One region of the Pseudoalteromonas nanhaiensis genome, then DNA from elsewhere that is predicted to be linked to it. Evidence: predicted binding sites of a transcription regulator. Region 1 holds the regulator's gene; each other region holds the start of a gene.
The links. Region 1 encodes FliA, which starts transcription of late flagellar genes. Its sites were predicted from a motif close to CTAAAGNTNNNNNNNNNNNNGCCGATA; they were not measured.

Region 1 (4,869 bases):
AGTAAAAGATGCCAATGAATTGGCTGAAGTGCTATACCATTTACGAAATAAGCGTCTAGTATTAATAGACACTGCAGGTATGAGCCAACGTGATTTACGCTTAACTGAGCAACTTAATACCTTAATGCGTAATCAGCGAGTTGATATTCGTAGTTATTTAGTGTTGAGTGCTACAGCACAAATTAATGTGCTACAAGAAACCGTAAGACACTTTAAAAAGGTTCAGCTAAGTGGCTGTATCTTCACTAAATTGGATGAATCGTTGAGTTTAGGTGAGATTATTAGCATAGCGATTCAAAATCGCCTGCCAATAGGGTATCTTACTAATGGTCAGCGTGTTCCAGAAGATATTCGCGTAGCGAATGCTGAAAAACTAGTGAAAAAAGCTGAACAATTGTATTTAAAACGAGCAAAAGCACAACATTCACGACGTCAAGCAGTAGCGTCGAACACAGTAGGGATGTATGATTAACACAGTATTAGATCAAGCAAGCGGCCTGCGCAAAATGAATCAAAATAATAATAGTGGCGTTAAAGTTATCGCTGTTACTGGCGGCAAAGGTGGTGTGGGCAAAACGAATGTATCACTCAACACTGCAATTGCATTAGGTCAGCAAGGAAACCGCGTATTAGTATTGGATGCCGATTTAGGATTGGCAAACTGCGACGTGATGCTTGGTTTACGTGTTGAACGTAATTTATCTCATGTTTTATCTGGCGAATGTGAGCTTGATGAAATTCTTGTAGAAGGCCCTGCTGGTATTAAAATTGTGCCAGCAACGTCTGGCTCGCAAAGCATGGTGGAGTTAACTCCTTCTGAGCATGCAGGCCTTATTCGCGCTTTTAGCGAATTAAACACCGAGTTTGATATTTTAATTGTCGATACCGCCGCAGGTATTTCGGACATGGTATTAAGCTTTTCACGTGCAGCACAAGATGTCGTTGTGGTTGTGTGTGATGAACCTACCTCAATTACAGATGCCTACGCGCTTATTAAAGTGTTAAGCCGAGAGCATGGTGTATATAAATTTAAAATTGTTGCCAACATGGTGCGTAGCATGCGTGAAGGGCAAGAATTATTTGCTAAACTTTCAAAAGTAACGGATCGTTTTTTAGATGTTTCTATGGAATTAGTCGCAACGATTCCCTATGACGAAAACATGCGTAAATCTACGCGACGTCAAAAGGTTATCGTTGAGTTATTTCCAAACTCACCAGCAGCGGTGGCGTTTAAAACATTAGCAACGAAAGCAGTTAAGTGGCCGATCCCTAACCAACCGTCTGGTCACTTAGAATTTTTTATTGAGAAACTAGTAAACGGCTAACTATGACAACATCGGTGAATAAAGCGATGGGATATCAATCAGCACAGAATTTAAATGCGATTGTTGAAAAGCACGCCTCTTTAGTCAAAAAAGTGGCGTGTCATTTGATTGCTCGTTTACCTGCTAGTGTTCAGCTCGATGATTTAATTCAGTCAGGTATGATCGGCCTTATTGAGGCGTCAAAAAACTTCGACGCTAGTAAAGGTGCAAGTTTTGAAACCTTTGCAGGTATCAGAATTCGCGGTGCAATGCTTGATGAAATCCGTCGAGGCGATTGGGCACCACGCTCTGTGCATCGAAATGCACGTCTAGTCGCAGAAACAATTGCTGAATTAGAAAGTACCCTAAACCGCGAGCCCAAAGACACAGAAGTTGCTGAAAAACTTGATATTACACTAGATGAGTACCATCATATTCTACATGACGTTAATTCAAGTAAAGTATTAGGTATCGAGGATTTAGGTGTTGATGAAGACGTAATAACACCAATGGGTCATGATTTAGCACTAGACAAACCGTTTAATAACGTTAAAAATGAGCGGTTTAACCAGTCTCTATTAACGGCTATCCAATCGTTACCAGAAAGAGATGCCCTTGTTTTGTCTTTGTATTACAACGATGAAATGAACTTGAAAGAAATAGGACACATACTCGATGTTAGCGAGTCGCGTGTGAGTCAAATACATGGTCAGGCGATGATTAAGCTCAAAGCAAAAATCAATGACTGGATTAATTAGTAGTAAGTAAATATAGGTTCAAACCTCACCGGAGGATGTTTTGGATAAAAACATGAAGATTCTTGTTGTTGACGATTTTTCTACAATGAGACGTATCATTAAAAATCTATTAAGGGATTTAGGTTTTACCAATGTGCAGGAAGCTGATGATGGTTCAACAGCATTACCAATGCTACAAAATCAAGAATTTGATTTTGTTGTAACAGATTGGAATATGCCTGGCATGCAAGGTATTGATTTGTTACGTGCTATACGTGCCGATGATAGCCTTAAACACATTCCTGTTTTAATGGTAACAGCTGAAGCGAAAAAAGAACAAATTGTTGCTGCTGCTCAAGCAGGTGTTAATGGCTACATTGTTAAACCATTTACTGCTGCGACACTTAAAACCAAATTGGAAAAAGTGTTTGAACGTTTAGGTTAATCTAAGGGGAGAGGCTTATGTCAGCACCTGCTGCGCCTCATATAAGTTTAGAGCAAGCTCGTCAACTTGTTGAGTATCTTGAAAAAGGTGAACAAGAGAAGGCAGATAAGCTAATTCTTGAAGCCGCATCAAAAGAACAATCAGAGTTGTTTGCCGAAGTCGGTAAATTGACGCGTCAACTGCATGAAGCGTTAAAGAACTTTGATCTTGATACTCGTCTCGCCGATTTAACTACCGATGCGATACCCGACGCTAAACAGCGATTAAACTATGTCATGGAAATGACAGAAAATGCAGCAAATAAAACCATGGATGCTGTTGAGGCAAGTTTACCTATTGCTCAACAACTTGCTGATGAAATTGCAACAATCAAGCCCACGTGGGATCGATTGATGAACCGAGAAATTGAGCTTGGTGAGTTTAAAACCTTATGCCATAGCTTAGATAAGTTCATGAACAACTCTCATGCTAAAACTGATGAATTACAAGGCTTGATGACCAATGTGCTTATGGCACAAGACTACCAAGATTTAACTGGTCAGGTAATTCGCCGTGTTATTGAACTAGTACGAGAAGTTGAAGACAGTTTAATTAATCTCTTAACTGTATTCGGCAGTCAAGAAGATGGTCAGCAAAAACAAGAAAAACAGGCCACAGAACAAGCACCTGCAACAAGCGATACGCTAGCAGGTCCTGAAGGGCCAATTATTGATGCAGAGTCACGTGATGATGTTGTCTCAGGACAAGATGAAGTTGATGACCTATTATCAAGTTTGGGCTTCTAAGAGGAGAGTAACTGCATGAGCTTTGAAGTCGATGAAGATATTTTACAGGATTTCCTTGTTGAAGCAGGGGAAATTCTAGAGCTTTTGTCAGAACAATTGGTTCAGCTTGAGAACAACCCAGAAGACAAAGACTTACTTAACGCAATTTTTAGAGGTTTCCACACTGTAAAAGGTGGGGCAGGTTTCTTGAGTATGACAGAGCTTGTTGACGCTTGTCATGGTGCAGAAAATGTCTTCGATTTACTTCGCCAAGGTGTGCGTAGTGTAACACCTGAATTAATGGATGTTATTCTTCAAGCTCTTGATACCATCAACGAAATGTTCTCAACTATTCAAAATCGTGAGCAACCAGAGCCTGCCGATCCTGCTCTACTTGATGTACTTCACAAGTTAAGTCAGCCACCAACAGCAGAAGAGCTTGCAGGAGAAGACACTAGTGTTATTGAAGACACAACCCCTGCACCTGAAGAGCCAGTAGTAGAAGAACCTGTTGTTGATACTGCTGATGTAACAGCCGACATAAACACTGATAATATTGATGAAAGCGACCCGTTTGCTTTTGATATGCTATTTGATGGTGGTGGTTTAGCTCAAGAGAGTGCTTCACAGAATATTGATGAAATCACTGAAGACGAATTTGAAAGTTTACTTGATGAGTTACATGGTAAAGGTCAAGGACCTGCAGCTGCAACTCTCGATACAAGCAGCAATGATAGTGATGACATTACCGACGATGAGTTTGATAGCTTATTAGACGAACTTCATGGCGTGGGTAGTTTTGGTGAAGTTAAACAACCCGATACCCCTCAACCTGAAGCTCCAAAACCTGCTGCTCCTAGCACCAGTGTAAGTAGTGATGGTGATGACGAGATCAGTGATGATGAATTTGAAGCATTACTTGACGAATTACATGGCAAAGGGAGTGCACCAAAATCACTTGAAAGCACCCCAACAGCCGCACCGAACGTAGAGCCAGAGAAACCAACGCAAGCAGAGAAACCTGTTGCTAAAGCTGCGCCACAACAAGCTGCACCGAGTAAACCAGCAGCACCAAGTAAAGCGACTCCTGCACCAGCTAAAGCGCCTGAGTCTGCTGCTGCACCGAAAAAAGCGCCGCCACCTCAGGCCGAAACCACTGTACGTGTTGATACAAAACGCCTAGATGAAATTATGAACATGGTGGGCGAGCTTGTATTAGTGCGCAATCGATTAGTGAGCCTTGCTAATAACACAAACAGTGAGTCAATGGGCAAAGCTATTTCAAACCTTGATGTGGTTACAGCAGACTTGCAAGGTGCGGTAATGAAAACCCGCATGCAACCAATTAAAAAGGTATTTGGTCGCTTCCCTCGCGTAGTACGAGACTTAGCACGTAGCTTGAAAAAAGATATTAATCTGCAGCTGGTTGGTGAAGAAACAGATTTAGATAAAAACCTTGTAGAAGCGTTAGCAGATCCATTGGTGCACTTAGTGCGTAACTCTGTTGACCATGGTATTGAAATGCCAGAAGTGCGTGAAGCTGCGGGTAAACCTCGCACAGGTACTGTCACTTTATCGGCATCTCAAGAAGGTGACCATATCTTACTGACCATTCGTGA
Region 2 (4,869 bases), on a different contig from region 1:
ACTGTTCGCTCAAAAAGCGAACTAAATTTACCGAAAATAGCAAAACAGGTTGCGATTATGGCTGTTTTTTAAGCCAATATTCATAATTTAATGCAAATTTCATTGCTATGTTCATTTAACTCGTTAAGATAGCAAGTTCACAATGTTAAATTAATGTTTATTTCTTGTTTATTGGTAGATCAAAATGAAATTACCCGATCAAAAATCTTTTCTTTTCTCCGTTATTCTTGCTGTATTAGGGTTTGTTGTTGTTAAGTTTGCATTCGCGAGCTTAGCGTTAGACCCAGCATTGCTATTTGGTGCAGGCTTATTAATTGGTGCTTTAGTTATTGCAGCTCTTTCATCAACGTCAAGTGAGGAGGCCGAAGTAAAAACAAAAACACTTTATGTTGGCAACCTACCTTATCGTGCAAATGAAGGTGTTGTTCGTGCTTTATTTGAAGAACAAGGCAAAGTGTTCAACGTACGTTTATTAAAAGATAAAAACACAGGTAAACGCCGTGGCTTTGGTTTTGTTGAAATGGCTGAAGTGGATGCAGATAATGCAATTAATCAATTAAATGATAGTGAGTTCCAGCAACGTACTTTAAAAGTACGTGAAGCAAAACAAAAACAAGAGAACGAGGCTAATGGTTTCCGCGAGGGATCTGATCAGTCAGCGTAATGAGTTCTATACTTAATTGCGAATGACAAATAGGAGCCGTTGCATAATAGTGCAGCGGCTTTTTTTTACCTGTTGTAAAGGTAAGGCCACGTAAAGAGATTAAACTCTCAACCCGCTTAGCAATCGCTTTGCCTGAATCAATAAGTATAATCCGTTGTTTGTAGTAATTACTAATCGCGCTGGCAAGTAATGGAAAGTGCGTACAGCCAAGTACCAACACATCTATCTCTTCTGCTATCGCTAAATCACTCAATACTTTTGCAAGCTTTGCTTCATTAAGTATCTGCGTATGAAATAGTGCTTCTGCAATTTCCACAAGCGTCGTTGAACCATATAAGCTGACTCGAGTGCCTTGGCTATGAGTACTAATTAAGTTTGCAGTATAGCGACTCTTGGTTGTTGATGGGGTTGCCAATAACCCGATATGTTTACTTTTACTTATAGCGCACGCAGGCTTGATCGCTGGCACTACACCAACAACTTCTATATTAGTATAAGGTCGAATTGCCTCTAAGGCTGATGTTGAAGCGGTGTTACAGGCTATTACTAGTATATCTACCTGCAGCGCTCTACTTTCTATAAAGCAAAGTAAAGCAAGTAAGCGGTCAATAATGGTTTGTTGGCTTTGAGAACCATAAGGTAATAATGCATTATCCATGAAATAGCTATAATCAGCATTTGGGATCAATGCTTGGATCTGTTCAAGTACAGTGGTTCCGCCTATACCTGAATCAAACACCATAATATGGACTGACAAACTGCTTACCTCGGATCATCAAAGGCCAGCAGTTTGCCATGCAGTTTTAGAAAAAGAAAGTTGCGGTTATGAGTCTTGCTCAGAAGCTGAACGCAACTTGTTCATTTGCTCGAACATTGCTTTGGTATAATCAACTAACTTACTGACTTCCTCTTTGTCTTGATTCAACCATTGTAAGATACCAGCTAGTTCATTTTGCAAACCTATGTCGCCAGCTTTATTAAATGCCTGTTTTAGGTCGTCATTAAACGGCGCTATTTTCTCGGCGACTTCTTTTTCAGGAGCTGGTTTATATTCTTCATAGCCTTTTATCGCAGCCACTGTTTTGGTTTGTTTCAGATCCATCGTAAAGCCAACGAGTTGTTCATTACCTAAGTTCAACTCTTTCGCTTGTTCAAAGGCTTCTTCTAATGAACCAGAGAAGAATGTTTCACTGACACTTTGCAAGTCTTCCATCAATTCATTGATAGCTTGCTGCTCTTGCTCATTTAAATCGCCATTGACTGTCATCGAAAATGACAAGTCTCGTGATTGCGAAGATTCACTAACAAACGCTTCGTTATCGCCATTTTTACTGTAGCTACTTGCCGATTTACTTTCATAGGCATCTGCAAAGCTAATACTTACTTCATCACCTTCAGCCGTTGTAAAAGTGTATTCTGCGTTATTACTTAAACTAAGGTATTGAGCTTGGCTTACTGAAACTGCGTTCGGTTTAGGGTTGAATAAATCATCTTCTAGCTCATCTATACCTTTATAGATGCCTTCTTTAGATTTTTCGATGCCTTCTTTTATATCATCATTAAGAATGCCTGACTCTTTGAGCTCATCATACGCATCGTCGATACCCATTTGCACACCTTTGCGTGCATCACCTAGCATGCCTTTGAGTTTTTCATCATCAGCACCATCGGCTTTTGCTTTGCGAAGTGCGCCGCCAACAAAGTCGAGTACGTTTTTAACGATCTCTTCAAAATCAAATAGCGGTTTATCTTTTTTCTCTTCAGCTTTAGGTAAGCCAAGAGCTGCAGCTAGTTTATCATCAAGAACTTTTGCTGCCAGCTCTCGCCCGCGTTGCTGATAACTGTCTTGACGATTTTGAATGGCAGGCTGCTGCAGTGCCTGTTTGCCATTGTATTTATTCACATTTGTATTAGGTATATAGCCTAGATTGCCAATTTTCATGATCCGACTCCATGTTATGGTTATCTCATTATCGGCCAAAAACCACATAACTTAAGTTTTTTGTATAAAAAAACGACACTAAAATAAATAACAAAACTAGACAAATCCTCAGCGCTCCCTACAATAGCGCCGTTATAAAGCTAAGAGATAAAAGGTAATCAGCCATGGCGGTTATAAAAATTGATACAACTCAATACGATGCACAATTGAGTGAGAAAGAGCAGCGCATCACTAACCAGTTTCGACGTTTTGGAGTCGAAAAATTAGAGGTGTTTGGCTCTGATCCTATTCATTACCGCCAACGTGCAGAGTTTCGTGTATGGCATGAGGGTGAAGACTTATTTCACATCATGTTTGATCAGCAAACCAAAGAGAAAATTCGTGTTGATGAGTTTGACCCTGCAGCACCTTTAGTCGGTGAAGTGATGCAAGCCATGATCGAAAACTTAAAGGGCAGCGAAATTCTGCGCCGTAAGTTATTTCAAATTGATTACCTTTCTAGCCTAAGTGGTGAAATCCTCGTTAGCTTGTTATATCACAAACAATTAGATGAGCAGTGGTTACAAGCAATTAAAGAGCTGAAAACAAAATTAAGCGCACAGTTTAAAATTGATTTTATTGGCCGTGCGCGTAAGCAAAAAGAAGTGATTGGTAACGATTACGTCATTGAGCGTCTTAATGTAAACGGTAAAGAATTAATTTATCAACAAGTCGAAAATAGCTTTACGCAACCGAATGCGAAAGTGAATATCAAGATGCTAGAGTGGGCACAAGCACTATGCCAGCCACTTAGCAATGACTTACTGGAGCTATACTGCGGGAATGGTAATTTCTCAATTGCCCTTGCGGGTTCATTCGACCGTGTATTAGCCACAGAGATTTCAAAATCATCGGTTTACTCAGCGCAATACAATATCGCGCAGAATAAAGTTGAGAACTTAGATATCATTCGTATGTCGAGTGAAGAGTTTACTCAAGCGATGAAAGGCGAGCGTACTTTCTCTCGTTTAGATGGCATTGACCTGACAAGCTATAACTGCCAAACAATCTTAGTAGATCCACCACGCGCAGGCATGGACACGCTAACGTGTGACTTAGTTGCTAACTACGACAATATTATTTATATCTCGTGTAATCCAGACACCCTTGAGCGTGACCTTGATCACCTATGTAAAACCCATGAAGTAAAACGTTTTGCGATCTTCGATCAATTCCCTTATACCCACCACATCGAATCAGGTGTGTTTTTGCAACGCAAATAAAATCATTTCTCTGCCAGCGCAGTAAATAGCGCTGGCAACTGCTGCTCGCTGTAGACTGCTATATTATTCTCGGTTAACAGCTTTGCAGTTAATCCCATGCCTGAAATTTTCTTTCCAGAATGACTACCATCGTAAATAGTATTGCGACCGCATGAAGGACTTGATTCTTTTAATAACGCATAACGAATGCCCTGCTTTTGACAAAGCTTAAGTGCTTGTTCTGCGCCGTAAGCAAATTGTACAGTTACATCCTGCGAATCTTTGGTAAGTACTCTTCCTGCTTTTATTTCTGCAGGCGGTCTTGCCGTGGGCAGCCCACCAGCTACTTCAGGACAGAATGCGATGAGCCTTCCCTGCTGTTTGAGTGTTTCTAAGCCTGGATGAAGTAAATTTTGCGATTGCCCATCATAACGAACAGGGTTTCCTAATAAACAACTTGAAACTAATAATTTTTGCATGTGCTGTACCAACAAAAAAGCTCCGCGAACGGAGCTTTTATTTTAATTAAGCTAAGCTTACTTATCTGCTAGGTAATTAATTAAACCAGCCATGCTTTTAGCATCGCTAATACCTGAGTCTGCACCTAAGATTAAACGGTATTTACCGTTAACAATAAAGGTTGGAACGCCTTTTAAAGCACCTTTTTGTTGATAGTACTCTTGATCACGTGCCATTTTAGACGCCATCGTGCGTACAGAAAAACTGTTGTAGTACTTATCAAAGTCTTCTGCTGTTACACCTTGTGAAACGAAGATGTCTTTCATATCAGCTAATTCATTAATGCGTGCACGCTTGGTATGAATATGGTTAAAGATAGCAGCTATAATCGCCTCTTTTTGTGGAAGGACGGCAGCAGCAGCCATAGATTGCGCTAAAATAGTTTGAATTTCTGGGTCACGAGGACCAACAAAATTCACTGAACTTTTCTTAAAAGTGATTTTTTTGTCTAATAACGGCTTTAGTTCTTTTACAACCGGTTCAAAGTTATTACACGCGGGGCA
Region 3 (4,869 bases), on a different contig from region 1:
GGCGTTTTCTAGTAGCGTACCAAATGACAAGATTGCCACTTTACTGCCTTGTTTGATACTTCGCGCCTTACCAATTTCAATCGCACTCATTGTTGATTCAACATCACAATTGCCTGCACTACCACGTGGGTATCGTACGGCAACAGGTTGATTACATTGGTAACCTGTATACAGCATCTGGCGGCACTCATTAGTGTCGCTTGGTGCCATGATAATCATATTAGGAATACAGCGCATAAAGCTTAAATCGTAAGCACCTTGGTGAGTTTCACCATCAGCACCAACAATCCCGGCACGGTCAATAGCAAATAAAACCGGTAGGTTTTGTAATGCCACATCGTGAATAAGTTGGTCGTACGCACGTTGTAAAAAGCTTGAATAAATAGCAACAACAGGCTTTAGTCCTTCACAAGCAAAACCAGCTGCAAGCGTTACAGCATGTTGCTCAGCAATTGCTACATCAAAGTATTGCGCTGGGTACTCTTTAGAAAAACGAACCATGCCTGAGCCTTCACGCATAGCAGGAGTAATCGCCATTAGCTTGTCATCTTGTGCTGCCATATCACAAAGCCAGTCACCGAACACATTTGAGAATGTGGCAGCGCCAGGTTTTGATTTTGGTAATTTAGACATGCTCGGATCAAATTTTGGTACGCCATGGTAACCAATTGGATCCGCTTCAGCAGGTTTATAACCTTTACCTTTTTGCGTTTTAATATGCAGTAGCTGAGGGCCTTTAAGGTTACGCATATTACGTAAGGTATCGACCAACATATTGACATCGTGACCGTCGATTGGGCCGATGTAATTTAGGCCTAATTCTTCAAAGAATGTGCCCGGAATGACCATACCTTTTAGGTGTTCTTCCATGCGGCTGGCAAGTTCTTTCACTGGCGGTAAACCCGAAAGAAGTTTTTTACTGCCTTCGCGAATATTGGTGTAGAAGCTACCAGACAAAATACGTGCAAAGTGGTTGTTTAGGGCACCTACGTTTTCTGAAATCGACATTTCATTATCGTTTAAGATAATTAACACGTTAGGGTTTACATCGCCCATGTGGTTCATCGCTTCAAATGCCATACCAGCAGTAATTGCGCCATCGCCAATAACAGCAACCGTTTTACGATCTTTACCTTCTTTTTCAGCGGCAATAGCCATGCCGAGCGCTGCAGAAATAGAAGTACTTGAATGACCAACACTGAAGGTGTCGTAAGGGCTTTCTTCACGGAATGGGAAAGGGTGTAAACCGTCTTTTTGACGGATAGTATGCATTTGGTCACGGCGACCCGTTAAGATTTTGTGCGGGTATGCTTGATGACCCACATCCCATACTAAACGATCTTCAGGGGTGTTATAGACATAATGAAGGGCCACTGTTAACTCAACAGTACCTAAACCTGATGCTAAATGACCACTACTTTGCGAAACTGAATTAAGCAGGTATTCGCGTAACTCTTTACTAAACGCAGGTAACTTATCTTGCGCAATATCACGCAGTTGTGCTGGTTCGTCAACCAAACTTAATAATGGATACTTGCTACTATCAAGTGTCATGATTTTATATACATCCTTCGCTAACCAGAGTGCATTATAGCCCATTGCTGCTCTGATTTTTTAGTTATTTTGTCTTTCTTTTTTAGACGTTAATAATTACGCTCAACAATATAGCTAGCAAGGCTTGCCAGCTCGCGGGTGTCGTAATCAATAGCCTCAAGTGCTTTATGAGCCCGAGCCAATAAGTCTTGTGCTTTTTGCTTAGCGCCTGCCATACCTAATAATGCAGGGTAGGTCGCTTTATTGGCCGCAATATCTGAACCTTGCGGTTTGCCTAACGTTTCGGTGTCTGCCTCTACATCGAGAATATCGTCCTGTACCTGAAAAGCCAGACCAATTGCTTGACCAAACAAATTAAGTTGCTTTAACGTTTGCTCATCACATTGCGGCGCGGCCAAAGCCCCCAAGGTAATTGCACAGTTGAGTAATGCGCCAGTTTTAAGTTGATGAATACGTTCTAGTTCTTCGACTGTAATTGCTTTATCAGTGGCTTCAATATCAAGTGCCTGACCACCTACCATACCCTCTATACCTGAGGCTTTGCTTAACGAGGCGATCATTCTTACCTGTTGTGTCGCAGGTACTGCAAACTGATGGTTAGCAATTAAATCAAATGCTAATGTTTGAAGAGCATCACCGGCGAGAATAGCTTGCGCTTCACCATAAACAATATGACAAGTAGGGCGGCCACGTCTTAAGTCATCATCATCCATTGCTGGTAGGTCATCATGAACTAACGAGTAGCTATGAATACACTCAATAGCAGCGGCAAGAATATCAAGGTCAGCTTTGTCAGCTCCCATCATGCGGCCCGTCGCATAAACGAGGTAAGGACGTAAGCGCTTACCACCATTTAAAACGCCGTAATGAGTGGCTTCTTTAATGGTTTTTTCAGTGTTTAGTGGCAGTTCGAAATAGCGATTTAAATGTGCTTCAACGTCTTCTCGAGCGCGTTGTAATTGTTCTTTTAATTGCACTTAATTAGTCCAAGTTTGAGTCAAAGTTGCTAAGAGGAGCTTGGCTATCGTTACCCATTAATATGGCCACTTTTTGTTCGGCTTGTTGTAATTTTCCAGATGAGGCATTCGCAAGCGCTATACCACGCTCAAACTGTTTTAGCGATTGTTCTAAAGACAGTTCACCTTGCTCCATTTGTGCAACAATCTGAGATAATTCATCCAGTGCTTCTTCAAAACTCAAGTTTTCTGGTTTCTTTGTTGCCATAGTGGCCTCGATAGCTAATAGAAAGTGAGGCCAATTTTAGGGGGAATGCTAAACTAGGTCAAAGAATGATGTGTTTTTTTGCGCATAAAAGGAAATCAATATGCTATTTTTACGGTTTTAGAAGTAGCGGCAACTTGTAGCTTAAAAATCTTACATTAAAATAAAATTAATTCATTTAATGATTTAAGTAATTCAATTGCTTGCCGATAAGCAGTTAATAATAAAAATTTGATGCCGTTGGTGTCGTGTAATTGTTCCTCTGGAGGGGTATGTGGATTTAGCAACCATAATAGGTATTCTTGGTGCCATAGGCTTAATTGCTATGTCGATGGTATTAAGTAGTGACGGCCAAGTTGCAATGTTTTATAACACGCCTTCGGTGGTCATTGTATTTGGTGGTTCGATTTTTATCGTGTTATCGAACTTCACTATGGGGCAATTTTTGGGCATTGGTAAGGTCGCTGCAAAAGCCTTTATGTTCAAAATTGAATCGCCAGAAGAATTAATTGAAAAAGCAGTAGAATTAGCTGACTCAGCACGTAAAGGTGGTTTCTTAGCATTAGAAGAAGCCGAAATCCCTAACGGCTTTATGCGCAAAGGGGTTGATATGTTAGTGGATGGTCATGATGCTGATGTAGTTCGTGCCACACTGCAAAAAGATATTTCCCTCACCGCTACTCGCCATGAACTTGGTGCAGGTTTATTTAAGTCGCTTGCCGATATCGCTCCTGCGATGGGGATGATAGGCACGCTAATTGGCTTGGTTGCAATGTTATCTAACATGGATGACCCAAAAGCAATTGGTCCAGCAATGGCTGTAGCTCTTTTAACAACACTTTATGGTGCTTTTTTGGCTAACGTTGTTGCAATTCCTATTCAGGTAAAACTAGAGCTGCGTAAAGATGAAGAAGCTCTCAACCAACGTTTAATTCTTGATGCGGTACTGGGTATTCAAGATGGTCAAAACCCGAAAGTCATCGAAGGCATCTTGAAAAACTATTTAGCTGAATCAAAACGTAAAGTCGATACCGAGGAGTAGGGCATGTCAGATCAAGAGTGCAAATGTCCACCTCCGGGGTTACCTGCCTGGATGGGAACCTTCGCAGATTTAATGTCGCTATTAATGTGCTTCTTTGTACTCTTGCTTGCTTTCTCGGAAATGGATGTTCTTAAGTTTAAGCAGATAGCAGGTTCAATGAAGTTTGCTTTTGGTGTACAAAATAAAATTGAAGTAAAAGATATTCCAAAAGGGACCTCGGTCATTGCAATGGAGTTCACTCCAGGCAAACCTGAACCTACTCCTATCGAGACAATTCAACAACAAACCGTAGAGATGACACAACAAATGCTCGAGTTTCAGGCTGGTGATGAAAGCTCTGCAGGTGGTCGTCAAGAACAGCGTGGTAATAAGCGTGGTGGGGAATCACAAAGCACTGCTCAGCAACAAGCAATGGAGCAGTCAATTTCTGCAGCCGATCAAGAGCAAACGAATGAGCTTGTGAAGAAAATTGCCCAACAGCTTGAGCAGCAAATTATGGATGGTGCGATTGAACTTGAGTCATTAGGTCAGCAAATTATTATTCGCATTCGTGAGAATGGTTCATTCCCATCAGGCAGTGCTTTCTTACAGCCTAGGTTTAAACCTATCATTCGTGATATTGCTACGCTGTTAAAAGATGTGCCGGGTGAAATAACCGTGTCAGGGCATACAGATGATTTCCAAGTATCGAATGAGCTTTATACAAACAATTGGGATTTGTCGTCAAAACGTGCTGTTGCAGTTGCTAGCGAAATGGAAAAGGCCCCCGGTTTTGATAAATCTCGTATGATGGTTGTAGGTCACGCAGAAACAAGGCCACTAGTACCGAATGTAACCGATGAAGATCGTAGGCGTAACCGACGAGTCGAGATCTCTATTATGCAAGGTAAGGCGCATGAATCTGAGCCTATTGATGTGAGGCAATAAATCAATTAAAGTGAAACTTCATTAACAGATGTAATGGAGTATACAAATGAAAAAAGTTGATAAATATAGCTATATGCCAGGCAATGGTGATGGCGGTGATGACGATAAAACTGATTAAGGCGCTA

Region 2: a site for FliA is predicted at 2,636-2,662, ahead of ACSFVZ_RS19605 (DUF5610 domain-containing protein). Genes of this name have one in related genera too.
Region 3: a site for FliA is predicted at 2,961-2,987, ahead of pomA (flagellar motor protein PomA). Genes of this name have one in related genera too.

What each region holds. Positions count from the first base shown of each region.
Region 1 is NZ_JBPNYQ010000006.1:110,752-115,620, reverse strand. Features, by position in the region: gene flhF (flagellar biosynthesis GTPase FlhF) at 1-472, shown strand, start outside; gene ACSFVZ_RS07950 (MinD/ParA family ATP-binding protein) at 465-1,325, shown strand; gene ACSFVZ_RS07945 (RNA polymerase sigma factor FliA) at 1,352-2,062, shown strand; gene cheY (chemotaxis response regulator CheY) at 2,103-2,486, shown strand; gene ACSFVZ_RS07935 (protein phosphatase CheZ) at 2,504-3,271, shown strand; gene ACSFVZ_RS07930 (chemotaxis protein CheA) at 3,287-4,869, shown strand, end outside.
Region 2 is NZ_JBPNYQ010000037.1:172-5,040, forward strand. Features, by position in the region: gene ACSFVZ_RS19595 (RNA recognition motif domain-containing protein) at 185-664, shown strand; gene murI (glutamate racemase) at 627-1,421, opposite strand; gene ACSFVZ_RS19605 (DUF5610 domain-containing protein) at 1,488-2,606, opposite strand; gene trmA (tRNA (uridine(54)-C5)-methyltransferase TrmA) at 2,771-3,868, shown strand; gene ACSFVZ_RS19615 (2-thiouracil desulfurase family protein) at 3,871-4,326, opposite strand; gene ACSFVZ_RS19620 (thiol:disulfide interchange protein DsbA/DsbL) at 4,384-4,869, opposite strand, start outside.
Region 3 is NZ_JBPNYQ010000010.1:136,307-141,175, forward strand. Features, by position in the region: gene dxs (1-deoxy-D-xylulose-5-phosphate synthase) at 1-1,554, opposite strand, end outside; gene ispA ((2E,6E)-farnesyl diphosphate synthase) at 1,644-2,531, opposite strand; gene xseB (exodeoxyribonuclease VII small subunit) at 2,536-2,778, opposite strand; gene pomA (flagellar motor protein PomA) at 3,050-3,817, shown strand; gene ACSFVZ_RS11005 (flagellar motor protein MotB) at 3,821-4,744, shown strand.